Regions from separate parts of the Caldimonas thermodepolymerans genome, predicted to be linked through region 1. Evidence: predicted binding sites of a transcription regulator. Region 1 holds the regulator's gene; each other region holds the start of a gene.
The links. Region 1 encodes FNR, which switches genes on or off when oxygen is low (the NO sensors DNR and NnrR bind a similar motif). Its sites were predicted from a motif close to TTGATNNNNATCAA; they were not measured.

Region 1 (3,218 bases):
GACCGGCTTCACCTTCGTCGGCTACTTCACGCCCATCAAGACGCTGGCCGCTTCGGCGCTGTCGTTCGGCTTCGGCCCCTGGGAATGGTTCTGGGTGCTGTTCTACGGCTTCGCGACCTACGGCAACGCCGGCTACATGCGCGAGCAGGTGTGCAAGTACATGTGTCCCTACGCGCGCTTCCAGAGCGCGATGTTCGACAAGGACACGATGATCATCACCTACGACGAGCAGCGCGGCGAGCCGCGCGGTTCGCGCTCGCGCAAGGCCGACCCGAAGCAGCTGGGCCTGGGCGACTGCATCGACTGCACGCTGTGCGTACAGGTTTGTCCTACCGGGATCGACATCCGCAACGGGCTACAGTACGAGTGCATTGGCTGTGCCGCGTGTATCGATGTCTGCAACGGGGTGATGGACAAGATGGGCTATGCCCGGGGGCTGATCCGCTATTCCACGCAGAACGGCATGGCCAACCGCTGGAGCCGCGCGCAGATGTTCCGTCGCGTGCTGCGGCCCCGGGTGCTGATCTACGGCGCCATCCTGCTGGCCATCAGCATCGCCTTCGTCGTGAGCATCGCGCTGCGCAGCCCGTTCAAGGTGGACGTCATCCGCGACCGCGGTGCGCTGGCGCGCATCGTCGAGGACGGCTACATCGAGAACGTCTACCGCCTGCAGGTCATGAACGGCACGGAAGCGGTGCAACGCTATCGCGTGTCGGTCGACGGGCTGCCCGGCCTGGCCGTGGCATCCGATCCGCAGGTCGAGGTCGGCCCGGCCGAAGCCCGCTGGCTGGCCGTGCGCGTGCAGCTGCCGCCCGAGGCCGGCTACGAGCTGCAGGGGCGCTCCAGCACGATCTGGTTCCACATCGAGCGGCTGGCGAGCGACGACGAGCCGGCGCGCACCGTGACCGAGAAATCCACTTTCCTGGTGCCGCGCTGACGGCACCTTCCGGAGTCCTTCCATGAACACCACCATCGCTTCCGCCCCCGCTGTCGAACCCCGCTCCCGGGCCTGGTGGCGGGAGCCGATGATGTGGCTGGTGGTCGGCGGCCCGGCCGCCGTGGTCGTGGCCGGCGTGGCCACCGTGATGATCGCGGTGGCGCGGCCCGACCCGGTGGTGGCCGACGACTACTACCGGCGTGGCATCGAGATCAACAAGACGCTGGCGCAGCAACGCGAGGCCGCCGAGGCGGCGGCGCTGCGACCTGCGCTGCAGGCACGCAACCACGCCGCCACGCCGGCCCCGGATGACGGGGCCGCGGGCGGCAAGCCGTAGAGGAGACGACGATGAAACAGCGCTGGATGTGGATCGCCTGGCCCGCCTTCCTGGCGGCCGGGGTGCTGGAGATGCTGGTCTTCGCGATGGTCGACCCGGAGGACTTGCACACCTTCGGCGGTGCGCCGCTGGAGCTGTCCCGGTCGGCCGTCTACACGCTCAGCTTCTTCGTGTTCTGGGCCGTGACGATGGGCTCCAGTGCGCTGACGACGATGCTGTCGATGTCGCCGTTCGAGATCAATCGCTGCCCGCTGCCGGTGGACGGTCGCCCGGACGTCTGCCCGCGCTCTCCGGCGCGCTGAGCATGCCGGGGGCGGGGGCGCGCGGACCCCGGGGCAGGGCGCCGGGCCTGCCCGGGCGCTTCAGCAGGTGCCGCCGTTGACCAGGCGGCGCAGGCCGTCCTGGTCGATGATGCGGATGTGGCGCTGCTTCACCTCGAGCAGGCCTTCGTCCTGGAACTTGGAGAAGGTGCGGCTGACGGTCTCGAGCTTGAGCCCGAGGTAGCTGCCGATCTCCTCGCGCGTCATGCGCAGCACCAGCGCGGAGGGCGAGAAGCCGCGCGCCTGCAGGCGCTGCGTCAGGTTGAGCAGGAAGGCCGCGAGGCGCTCTTCCGCACGCATGCTGCCCAGCAGCAGCATCACGCCGTGGTCGCGCACGATCTCGCGGCTCATGATCTTGTGGAACTGCCGCTGCAGGTCGTTGAACTCGCGCGACAGGGTTTCCAGCTGGTGGTAGGGGATCACGCAGACCTGCGAGTCCTCCAGTGCGACCGCGTCGCAGGTGTGGCGGTCCTGGCTGATCGCGTCCAGCCCCAGCAGCTCCCCGGCCATCTGGAAGCCGGTGACCTGGTCGCGGCCGTCCTCGGACGAGACGCAGGTCTTGAAGAAGCCCGTGCGCACCGCGTACAGCGACTGGAACGGGTCGCCCGCATGGAACAGCGCCTCGCCGCGCTTGACCGAGCGCCGGTTGGCCACCAGCGTGTCGAGCTTTTCCAGTTCCGGCCGGGACAGTCCCACCGGCAGGCACAGCTCGCGCAGGTTGCAGCTGGAGCAGGCCACCTTGAGTTCGTTCAGCTTCATCATCGGACGCGCACCTTGCTTCGCGGTCAGGGTCGGGCTCGGGGCATGCGCGCGGCCGGCGGCCGGGGAGGTCTCCCGTCGAGCGACATGATGGCCCTCAAGCGTCGTGCCATTGTTCCTTCGGCCGCCCGCATCCCCCTTGAGGTGTGTCAAGTCGGCGCCATCCGGCTCTGGCACAGTGCCCGACATGGACCCGACCGCTGTGCCCATGCTGACGCAAGAGATGCTGGCCCGTTTCGACGTGCCCGGCCCGCGTTACACCTCCTACCCGACGGCCGACCGCTTCGTGGAGGCCTTCACGGCGGAGCAGTACCGCCAGGCCCTGGAGCAGCGCGCCAGCGCGGCGGGGGCGGTGGGCGGGCGGCGCGCGCCGCTGTCGCTGTACGTGCACGTCCCGTTCTGCGAATCGGTGTGCTACTACTGCGCCTGCAACAAGGTCATCACCAAGCACCACGAGCGCGCCGCCGAGTACCTGGACGCGCTGGAGCGCGAGATCGAGCTGCACACCCAGGTGCTGGGCACCGGGCAGTCGGTGTCGCAGCTGCACTTCGGCGGGGGCAGCCCGACCTTCCTCAGCGACGCGGAGCTGGAACGCCTGATGGGGCGGCTGCGCGCCGCGTTCCGGCTGGTGCCGGGCGGCGAATACTCCATCGAGGTCGACCCGCGCACCGTCACGCCCGTGCGCCTTGCGCACCTGGCGAGCCTGGGCTTCAACCGCCTGAGCTTCGGCGTGCAGGACTTCGACCCGGACGTGCAGAAGGCGGTGCACCGGGTGCAGCCCTACGAGAGCGTCGCGGCGCTGATGCAGTCGGCGCGCGAGCTGGGCTTCGACTCGATCAACGCCGACCTGATCTACGGTCTGCCG
Region 2 (3,218 bases), 560 kb from region 1:
GGGCCTGGTGGACCTGACGCTGGAGACCCCGCTGACCGACACGCAGCGGCGCTACCTGACGCTGGTGAAGTCCTCGGCGGTCGCCCTGCTGAACATCATCAACGACATCCTGGACCTGTCGCGCATCGAGGCCGGCCGCATGAGCGTCGAGCACCTGGCCTTCGACGTGCGCACGCTGCTGCAGGAAGCGATCGCGCCGCTGGAACCGCGCGCGCGCGAGAAGCACCTGCAGCTCAACTGCCTGGTCGCCCCCGACGTGCCGCCGCGGCTGGTGGCCGACCCGCTGCGGCTGCGGCAGATCATCGTCAACCTGGTCGGCAACGCGATCAAGTTCACGCGCCAGGGCCGCATCGACGTCTCGGTGTGGCCCGAAGGGCAGGGCGGCTCGGCCGTGCTGCACCTGGCGGTCAGCGACACCGGCGTGGGCATCGCCCCCGACAAGCTGGAGCGCATCTTCGAATCCTTCACCCAGGCCGACAGCTCGACCACCCGCGAGTTCGGCGGCACCGGGCTGGGGCTGACGATCTCGCGCCGGCTGGCCGAGGCCATGGGCGGGCAGCTGTGGGCCGAAAGCGAGGTCGGCAAGGGCAGCCGCTTCCACCTGACGCTGCCGCTGCTGCGCGTGGACCCCGGGGAGGACGACGACCCGGAGGCCGCTCGCGAGTGGGCCGTCGCCGCCGCGCAGAACCTCAACCTTTCGCACGACAAGGCGCGTTCGCGCTTCGAGTCGACCGCCTACCGGGGGTTGGCCGGGCTGGAAGCGGACGCCGCGCCCGATGCGGGCAGCGGCCTGCACGTGCTGCTGGTCGACGACCATGCGGTCAACCGCTTCGTGGCGACCACCCTGATCCGGCGCCTGGGGCACCGAGTCACCTGCGCCGTCAGCGCCGCCGAGGTGCTGCAGCTGTGCGAGGCCGAGGGCTTCGACCTCATCTTCATGGACCTGCAGATCCCCGGCATGAGCGGCATCGAGCTCACGCACCGCATCCGCGCGATGGAAGCCATGCGCGGCGGGCATTGCCCCATCGTCGCGCTGACCGCGCACGCGATGCCGCTGGACCGCGTGCGCTGCCTGGAAGCGGGGATGGACGACTACCTCACCAAGCCGGTCGAGCAGGACCGGCTGCGCGGCGTGCTGCAGCTGGTCAGCCGCGCGCGCGGCCGCCACGCCTAGCGGCGGCCGGGCAGGTCCTGCATGCCGGGCGCGGGTGCGCCGCGGCGTCGTGCCATCTCGGCACCGATGGCCGGCAGAGCGGCTGCGTCGATCTGTTGCCGCGCGACCGGGTAGACCTGCTCGTCCTCGAGGCGCAGGTGGGCCTCGTAGAGCGCGACGAAGCGCTGGATGCGCCCGGCATCGGCCTCGTCCAGCGTGTCGGCCTCGCCGTCGGCGAGCCGCTGCAGGCCCGGGCGCAAGGCCGCCCAGGCCCGCGCCATCTCGCGATGCTCCTGCTGCAGCTGCCGCACCGCCGCCTGCACGGCGGCCGGGCCGCACGCCAGCAGCGGCGGAAACACGTGGCGCTCCTCGTCCTCGTGGTGGTGCGGGGCGGCCAGGTCGAAGTAGCGCAGCACGTCGGCGGCCGCCTGGCGCGCCGGGGCATCGTTGCCGTGCGCCTGCAGGTGCGGTACCAGAAGCGTCAGCCGCCGCAGGCTGCGGCGCACGCGATCGTGGCAGGCGGCGAGCATCTCGAACGGCTGGTCGAAGCTCGCGGCGGGGCTGGAAAAGCCGGGCAGCATGCGGTGTCCTCGCTGGAGGCGCCCATTGTGCGGCCGGGTCCGTCCGCCTGCTTGAGTCAGGTCAAGCAGGCCTGCTGCCGGCAGGGTGGGGCCGGTGCCCCCGGGGCCGCGGGGCAGACCTGGCGCAAGTCGGCGGGAATCCGGCCGGTGGCCGTGAGGCTTTCTTGAGCCAGCGCAACGTCCCGCGGCGGGCTTGCCGCCAAAGTCCGCATCACGCCGAGGAGCCCTCAACGTGAGTACCGTGTCTGCTTCCCTCATCGATCGCCAGCCGCCGCGCCTGCCGGTGCAGCTCGACCACCCGCCCGGACGCGCGATCCCGCTCGATGCGCGCACCGCCATGCTGCAGGCGGCGTTGCAGCCTGCCCGGGTGCCGCGCGAGGCGGCGCTGGCGCTGGCGCGGGAGGCCGTCGAGCACACGCTGCCGCCGGGCTGCCCGGTGCTCAGCCGCGGTGACGCGGCACATGCGCTGTGGCTGGTCGCGTCGGGGCAGGTGGCGCTGGGCACGATGTCGCAGGGGCGGCTGACGCAGCAGACGCGGCGCGTGGAGCCGGGCCAGTGGCTGGACGTGGCCAGTGCCTGGCTGAACGGCCGCTACCTGGAAGACGCGTGCACGCAGAGCGACGTGCTGCTGTGGTCCTTCCCGCTCGAGGCGGTGCGCGCCCTGTGCATTGAGCACCCGCTGCTGGCCGAGGGGCTGATCACGGTGCTGGCCGTGCGCGTGCGCGACCTGACCGAGGGCACGCTCGGCCTGATGCAGAAGGATGCCGAGGCGCGCTGCGCGACCTGGCTGCTGCAGCACGCCGAGCTGCGCCCCGGCCGCGAGGGGGCGGTGGTGGTGCTGCGCGAGCGCAAGCGCGCCATCGCCTCGCAGCTGGCAGTCACGCCCGAGACCTTCTCGCGCGTGCTGCGCCAGCTGCGCGAGAAGCAGATCATCGAAGTCGCCGGCTACACGGTGCGCGTGCTGCAGCTCGACGCGCTGCGGCGGATCGCCGGCGACTGATCGAACGGACCGGCACCGGTCCGACCGGCTCCTCGTCGAGGGCTGCCTGATCAGGCAGGGGGAGGAGGAGTCGTCGTGCGCGTTCCGTGCCGGGCCTCCGACGGAGGCCAGGCAGGGGACGCGCCCGGCCCTTCGGCCGCCGCAGGCGGCTCGCCGATCGCCAGCGCCGGCGGGGCGTCGCTGGCCGCGTGCCCGCCGTGGCGCGGCAGCGTGACTTCCAGCACCGTGCCGTGCTCCGGGCTGGAGTGCACCACCACCTGGCCGCCGTGCGCGGTGATGAAGCGTTCGACGATGTACAGCCCGAGGCCCAGCCCGCCGGGCGTGGTGCCGTCGCAGCGGTGGTAGGGCTCGAACAGCCGTGTCATCACCGAAGGCGGGATCACCCCCTGGTTGTGCACGGCGACCTTCAGCACCTCGGCCTGCGTGCCGTCGAGCCGCACGTGCACCGGGCTGTGCGCGTCGCCATGCTCGAGCGCGTTGCCGA
Region 3 (3,218 bases), 1.7 Mb from region 1:
CAGCTGAGCCCGATGCTGCAGGCACAGGCCGCGGCCAGCCGCCGGCTGCGCGACCTGCCGGCCTGGATCGCGACCCACCTGCAGGACGACCTGTCGGTCGCGGCGCTGGCGCAACGCGTGTCGATGAGCCCGCGGCACTTCGCGCGCTCGTTCGCCGCCGAGATCGGCTGCACGCCGGCACGCTACGTCGCGCAGCAGCGCCTGCAGGCCGCCGAGCAGCTGCTGCGCCGCACGCAGTGGCCGCAGGAGCGCATCGCCGGGCACTGCGGCTACGGTTCGGTCGATGCGCTGCAGCGCGCCTTCGTGCGCCGGCATGGCGTGCCGCCGCAGGCATGGCGCCGTCGCAGCGGCCCCTGAAGCCGCCCCGCGCGAGGCGACCGGCTCAGGGGATCAGCACCGCCGCGCCCTGCAGCGCACCGGCGGCCAGGTCCGCCAGCGCCTCGTTGGCGCGCTCGAGCTGGTAGCGCGTCACCTCGACGCGCAGCGGCATGCCGGCGATCGCCGCGAGGAAGTCGCGACCGTCGGCGCGCGTGAGGTTGGCCACCGAGACCAGCTCGCGCTCCTCCCACAGCAGGCGGTACGGGAAGGACGGGATGTCGCTCATGTGGATGCCGCCGCACACGACGCGCCCGCCCTTGCGCACCGCCTGCAACGCCAGCGGCACCAGCTCGCCCACCGGGGCGAACAGGATGGCCGCGTCGAGCTCGCAGGGCGGCCGCTCGTCCGAACCGCCGGCCCAGACCGCGCCCAGCGAGCGCGCGAACGCCTGGCCGTCCCGGTCGCCCGGGCGCGTGAAGGCATGGACGCGCCGGCCCTGGTGACTGGCCACCTGGGCCAGCAGGTGGGCGGCGGCGCCGAAGCCGTACAGCCCGAGGTCCATCGCGTCGTCGCCGGCCGCGCGCAGCGAGCGGTACCCGATCAGCCCGGCGCACAGCAGCGGCGCGATGCGCGCCGCATCCGGCTCGGGCAGGCCGTCGAGCGGCAGGCAGTAGTCGGCCGCGGCAACCACGTGGGTCGCGTAGCCGCCGTCGCGCGTGTAGCCGGTGAACACCGGCGTGTCGCAGAGGTTCTCGCGCCCGGCGCCGCAATAGCGGCAGTGGCCGCAGGTCTGCCCGAGCCAGGGCACGCCGGCCCGCTGGCCGGGCCGCCACCCCGTCACGCCGGGGCCGAGCGCGTCGACCTCGCCGACGATCTCGTGGCCCGGGACGAGGGGCAGGCGCGGATGCGGCAGCTCGCCGTGCACCACGTGCAGGTCGGTGCGGCACACCGCGCAGGCGTGCACGCGCAGCCGCACCTCGCCGGATCCGGGGACCGGGTCCGGGCGCTCTTCCAGCCGCAGCGGCTGCCCGGGGGCATGCAGGACCATGGCTTTCATGGCAGTCGATGTTGTAGCGCGCTCAGGCACGGGATGCCAGTGGCGCCCGGCGCCGGCCGGGCCTCCCGCGCACGCGTCACCTGCGCAGGCCCACCAGCGCCGCGCCGACCAGCGCACCCACCGCGGCGGCCACGCCGATCACCTGCCAGGGGTGCTCGTGCACGTAGCCGTCGGTCGCGCGGCCGGCCGCACGCACCCGGCCGGCCAGGCGGTCTTCCACCTCGCCCAGCTGCTGCCGGGTCTCGGCAAGCCGGTCGAGCAGGCGCTCGTACTGTTCCTGCATCTCGCCGTTGGCCTGTCGTGCGGCCGAGCGCAGCAGCGATTCCATGTCGCGCGCCACGAGTTTCATGTCGGCCGTCAGTCGTTCCTTGCGCATCCGGGTGTCCATGGTTCAGCTCCATCGGGGCGTGCCCGCCGGCCTGCGGCGCAGGCAGCGGCACGTCCGTCCATCTTGAACCGCATCGCGCGCGCCGCTTTGCGCCAGCTCACGTCCGGCGTGCGCCGGCGACCCGCCTTGACCGGCCTCAATCCGCACGCCGGCCGTGCGCCGCAAGATGGTCCATCATCCTGCGGGAGGTCCCATGCCCGACCACGACGACCGCCGTTCCGGCAGCACCTTCCAGCCCCTCGACGTGCCCCTGAAGGTGGCGCTGGCCCGCATGACGCACGGGCTGTCGCCCTCGGCGCTGGCCAATGCGTTCAGCGACTGGTACTGGCACCTGGCGATGTCGCCCGGCAAGCAGCTGCAGCTCGCCGAAAGCGCCTGGAAGCAGCAGCTGCAGTGGCTGCTGTACGTGCAGGCCTGGGGCATGGGGCTGTGCCCGCCCTGCCAGGAACCGGGCCCGCCGGACAAGCGCTTCGCCCCGCCACAGTGGCAGCGCCCGCCCTACCACCTGCTCGCGCAGGCCTTTTTGCTCGCCCAGCAGTGGTGGCGCGAGGCCACCACCGGCGTGCGCGGTGTCTCGAAGCACCACGAGCACGTGGTGGAGTTCGTCACGCGCCAGTGGCTGGACGTCTGGTCGCCGAGCAACTTCGTCGCCACCAACCCGCAGGTGCAGGAAGAGACCCTGCGCACGCTGGGCTACAACCTGCTGCGCGGCGGCGCCAACTGGTGGCGCGACGCGCTGGCGGTGCTGACCGACGGCCGGCCCGCCGGCGTCGAGCGCTTCCGGCCCGGCGAGACGGTGGCCGTCACGCCCGGGCAGGTGGTCTACCGCAACCGGCTGATCGAGCTGATCCGCTACGCCCCCGCGACCGACAAGGTGCACCCCGAGCCGGTGCTGGTCGTGCCGTCGTGGATCATGAAGTACTACATCCTCGACCTGTCGCCCGGGAACTCGATGGTGAAGTACCTCGTCGGGCGGGGCCACACGGTGTACATGATCTCCTGGAAGAACCCCGGCGGCGAGGACCGCGACCTCGGCATGGAGGACTACCTGGACCTGGGCGTGTTCGCCGCGCTGGACGCGATCACCCGGGCGCAGCCCGAGGTGCCGTTGCACGGCGTGGGCTATTGCCTGGGCGGCACGCTGATGGCGATCGCCGCGGCGGCGCTGGCGCGCGACCGCAAGCCGCTGCTGAAGACGCTGACCCTGCTGGCCGCGCAGACCGACTTCGAGGAGCCGGGCGAGCTGGGCCTGTTCATCGACGAGAGCCAGATCGCCTTCCTCGAGGACCTGATGGCCGAACAGGGCTACCTGGACGGCCGGCAGATGGCCGGCGCCTTCGCGCTGATCAACTCCAAGGACCTGGTGTGGTCCAAGCTCGTGCACGAGTACCTGATGGGCGCGCGCACGCCGCTGACCGACCTGCGCGCCTGGAACGCCGACGCCACGCGCATGCC
Region 4 (3,218 bases), 1.0 Mb from region 1:
TCACGTCGTTCTTCAACATCGTGCGGGTGCACAACACCGGCGCGGCGTTCTCGTTCCTCGCCGGCGCCTCCGGCTGGCAGCGCTGGTTCTTCATCGGGCTGGGCCTGGCCGCGGCGGCGTTCATCGTCTTCATGCTGCGCCGCCACGGCCACCAGCGCCTGTTCGCCTGGGCGCTGGCGCTGATCCTGGGCGGCGCGCTGGGCAACGTGATCGACCGCGCCCTGCACGGCTACGTGGTCGACTTCCTCGACTTCCACTGGGGTGGCCGGCACTTCCCGGCCTTCAACATCGCCGACAGCGCGATCACCGTCGGCGCGGCCCTGCTGATCCTGGACGAGCTGCTGCGCGTGCGGCGCAGCCGCTGAACCGCGCCCCGGCGCGGGCGACGCCGGGACGCATGCGCGCCCGTCAGGGCAGCAGCACGCTGGAGCCGATGGTCTGGCGCGCTTCCAGGTCGATGTGCGCCTGGGCGACGTCCTTGAGCGCGTAGCGGCGCTCGACGCGGATCTTCACCTGGCCGCTGGTGACCATGCCGAACAGGTCGTCGGCCATGGCCTGGGTCGCCTCGCGGCTGCTGATGTGCGAGAACAGCGTCGGCCGCGTCACGTACAGCGACCCCTTGGCCGCGAGCGTGCCGAGCGCCACCGGCGGCACCGGGCCCGAGGCGTTGCCGTAGCTGACCATCAGGCCGAACGGCTGCAGGCAGTCAAGCGAGCCGTCCCAGGTGTCCTTGCCGACCGAGTCGTACACCACCTTCACGCCGCGCCCGCCGGTGATCTCCTTGACCCGCTCGACGAAGTTCTCGCGGCGGTAGTTGATCGCGTGCGCCGCGCCATGCTCCAGCGCCAGCCGGCACTTGTCGTCGGAGCCGGCGGTGGCGATCAGCTCCAGCCCCATCGCGCGCGCCCACTGGCAGGCGATCAGGCCCACGCCGCCGGCTGCGGCGTGGAACAGGACATGGTCGCCGGGCTGCAGGCCGCCCTGCGGCTGGGTCTTGCGCAGCAGGTACTGCACGGTCAGGCCCTTGAGCATCATCGCCGCGCCCTCCTCGAAGCTGATCGCATCGGGCAGCTGCACGACGCACTTGGCCGGCATCACGCGCACCTCGCTGTAGGCGCCGGGCGGCTGGCTGGCGTAGGCGGCGCGGTCGCCGGGCTTCAGGTGCGTGACGCCCTCGCCCACCGCCTCGACCACGCCGGCGGCCTCCATGCCGAGGGTCAGCGGCAGCGGCAGCGCGTACAGGCCGCTGCGCTGGTAGACGTCGATGAAGTTGAGGCCGCAGGCATGGTGGCGGATGCGGATCTCGCCCGGGCCGGGATCGCCGACGGCGACCTCGGCGAGCTCCATCACCTCGGGCCCGCCGTTGCGGCGGATCTGGACGGCAAGTGGCATGGCAGTCTCCTTCTCCTGGGTTCGGTAGGTCAAACAGGCGACACCATACGACGACACGGAAAAACCTGCAGTCCGCCGCCCCTCTTGATCTGCGGCAAGGCGGGAATGCGCGTTCTCCCGCGTACGCCGGCGGCGCGATTGGTCCTACGCTGCGACGCACGATGGATGCCCAGCCCGATCCGCCCGTGGGGCCGCCGGCGCCCTCCCCGTCGGCCTTCGAGCTCCCGCTGCAGCGCCTGGCGCCGGCCGACCCGCTGCGCTGGCTGGCGCGCGGCTGGCGCGACTTCCTCCGCTGCCCCGGCATCGGCCTGTTCTACGGCACCTGCTTCGCCGGCATGGGCTGGGCGCTGCTGCTGGTGTTCCGCCACGCCCCGGCCTGGACCCTGGCGCTGAGCGCCGGCTTCCTGCTGGTCGGCCCGTTCCTGTGCCTCGGGCTGTACGAGGCCAGCCGCGTGCTCGAGCGCGGCGAGCACCCCGACCTCGGCAGCTCGCTGCTCGCCTGGGAGCACAGCATCGGCACCATGGCCATCTTCGGCGGGGTGCTGCTGATCCTGGAGATGCTGTGGGGCCGCGCCTCGCTGATCGTGTTCGCGGTCAGCTTCGAGGGCATGCCGGACTTCCAGGGCTCGATCCGCCAGCTGCTGGCGGCCGAGCACCTCGAGTTCCTGGTCGCCTATGTCGCGGTGGGCAGCCTGTTCGCGGGGCTGATCTTCGCGGTCAGCGTGGTGGCCATCCCGATGATCCTGGACCGCCAGGTCGACGCGATCACCGCCGCGCTGACCAGCCTGCGGCTGGTGCTGACCCAGCCGTTCGTGATGCTGTGCTGGGGCGCGCTGATCACGGCGCTGGTGGTGCTGGCGATGCTGCCCTGGTTCCTCGGCCTGCTGGTGGTCGGCCCGGTGCTCGGGCACGCCTCGTGGCATGCCTACCGCACCGCGGTGCCGGCGCAGTAGCATGGCCGCATGCGCAAGCTCACGCAGGCCCCCAACCTCGCCATCGCCACCGTCTGGGCCGACTGCCTGAACCGCGCCGGCATCGAGGCCAGCGTGCAGCGCCTCTATGCCAGCGGCATCGCCGGCGAGATCCCGCCCGACCAGAGCCTGCCCGAGGTCTGGATCGCCGACGACGGACAGCTGGATGCCGCACGCGCCCTGCTGCACGAGCTGCAGCACCCGCGCGAACGGCGCCGGGTCTGCCAAGCTTGCAACGAGCTGATCGAAGGCCCCTTCGAGCAGTGCTGGAATTGCGGCGCTAACATGCCGGGCCTTTGAGGCCCGCACGCATGACCCGCATCGACGCCCGCACCGCCCTGCTGCTCACCCTGCCGCCCCTGCTGTGGGCGGGTAACGCCGTGATCGGGCGCATGATGGTCGGCACGGTGGCGCCGCTGACGCTGAACTTCCTGCGCTGGGTGCTGGCCGCGCTGATCCTGCTGCCGCTGGGCTGGCGCGTGCTGCGCCCCGGCAGCCCGCTGTGGTCGCGCTGGCGGCGCTTCGCGCTGCTGGGCCTGTACGGCATTGGCTGCTACAACTCGCTGCAGTACCTCGCGCTGCAGACCTCCACCCCGATCAACGTGACGCTGATCGCCGCCAGCATGCCGGTGTGGATGATCGCGATCGGCGTGCTGCTGTACCGCGAGCGCCCGAACGCGAGGCAGCTGCTCGGGGCGGCGCTGTCGCTGGCGGGCGTGCTGTTCGTGATCTCGCACGGCAGCTGGGACACGCTGCTGCAGGTGCGGCTGGTCGCGGGCGACCTCTACATGCTGCTCGCGGTGCTGCTGTGGGGGCTGTACAGCTGGATGCTCGCGCGCCCGAGCGACGCCTCGG

Region 2: the regulator FNR is predicted to act here: its motif matches at 1,786-1,799, upstream of IS481_RS13285 (hemerythrin domain-containing protein).
Region 3: the regulator FNR is predicted to act here: its motif matches at 1,890-1,903, upstream of IS481_RS00330 (PHA/PHB synthase family protein).
Region 4: the regulator FNR is predicted to act here: its motif matches at 1,477-1,490, upstream of IS481_RS05970 (DUF2189 domain-containing protein).

Annotation. Positions count from the first base shown of each region.
Region 1 is NZ_CP064338.1:2,257,954-2,261,171, reverse strand. It holds gene ccoG (cytochrome c oxidase accessory protein CcoG) at 1-937, shown strand, start outside; gene IS481_RS10590 (FixH family protein) at 960-1,274, shown strand; gene IS481_RS10585 (hypothetical protein) at 1,286-1,576, shown strand; gene fnr (fumarate/nitrate reduction transcriptional regulator Fnr) at 1,637-2,356, opposite strand; gene hemN (oxygen-independent coproporphyrinogen III oxidase) at 2,562-3,218, shown strand, end outside.
Region 2 is NZ_CP064338.1:2,815,334-2,818,551, reverse strand. It holds gene IS481_RS13290 (ATP-binding protein) at 1-1,174, shown strand, start outside; gene IS481_RS13285 (hemerythrin domain-containing protein) at 1,171-1,734, opposite strand; gene IS481_RS13280 (Crp/Fnr family transcriptional regulator) at 1,967-2,734, shown strand; gene IS481_RS13275 (hybrid sensor histidine kinase/response regulator) at 2,785-3,218, opposite strand, start outside.
Region 3 is NZ_CP064338.1:70,492-73,709, reverse strand. It holds gene IS481_RS00345 (GlxA family transcriptional regulator) at 1-357, shown strand, start outside; gene IS481_RS00340 (zinc-dependent alcohol dehydrogenase family protein) at 383-1,375, opposite strand; gene IS481_RS00335 (ElaB/YgaM/YqjD family protein) at 1,452-1,763, opposite strand; gene IS481_RS00330 (PHA/PHB synthase family protein) at 1,957-3,218, shown strand, end outside.
Region 4 is NZ_CP064338.1:1,246,230-1,249,447, reverse strand. It holds gene lspA (signal peptidase II) at 1-365, shown strand, start outside; gene IS481_RS05975 (quinone oxidoreductase family protein) at 409-1,392, opposite strand; gene IS481_RS05970 (DUF2189 domain-containing protein) at 1,554-2,345, shown strand; gene IS481_RS05965 (putative signal transducing protein) at 2,355-2,663, shown strand; gene IS481_RS05960 (DMT family transporter) at 2,675-3,218, shown strand, end outside.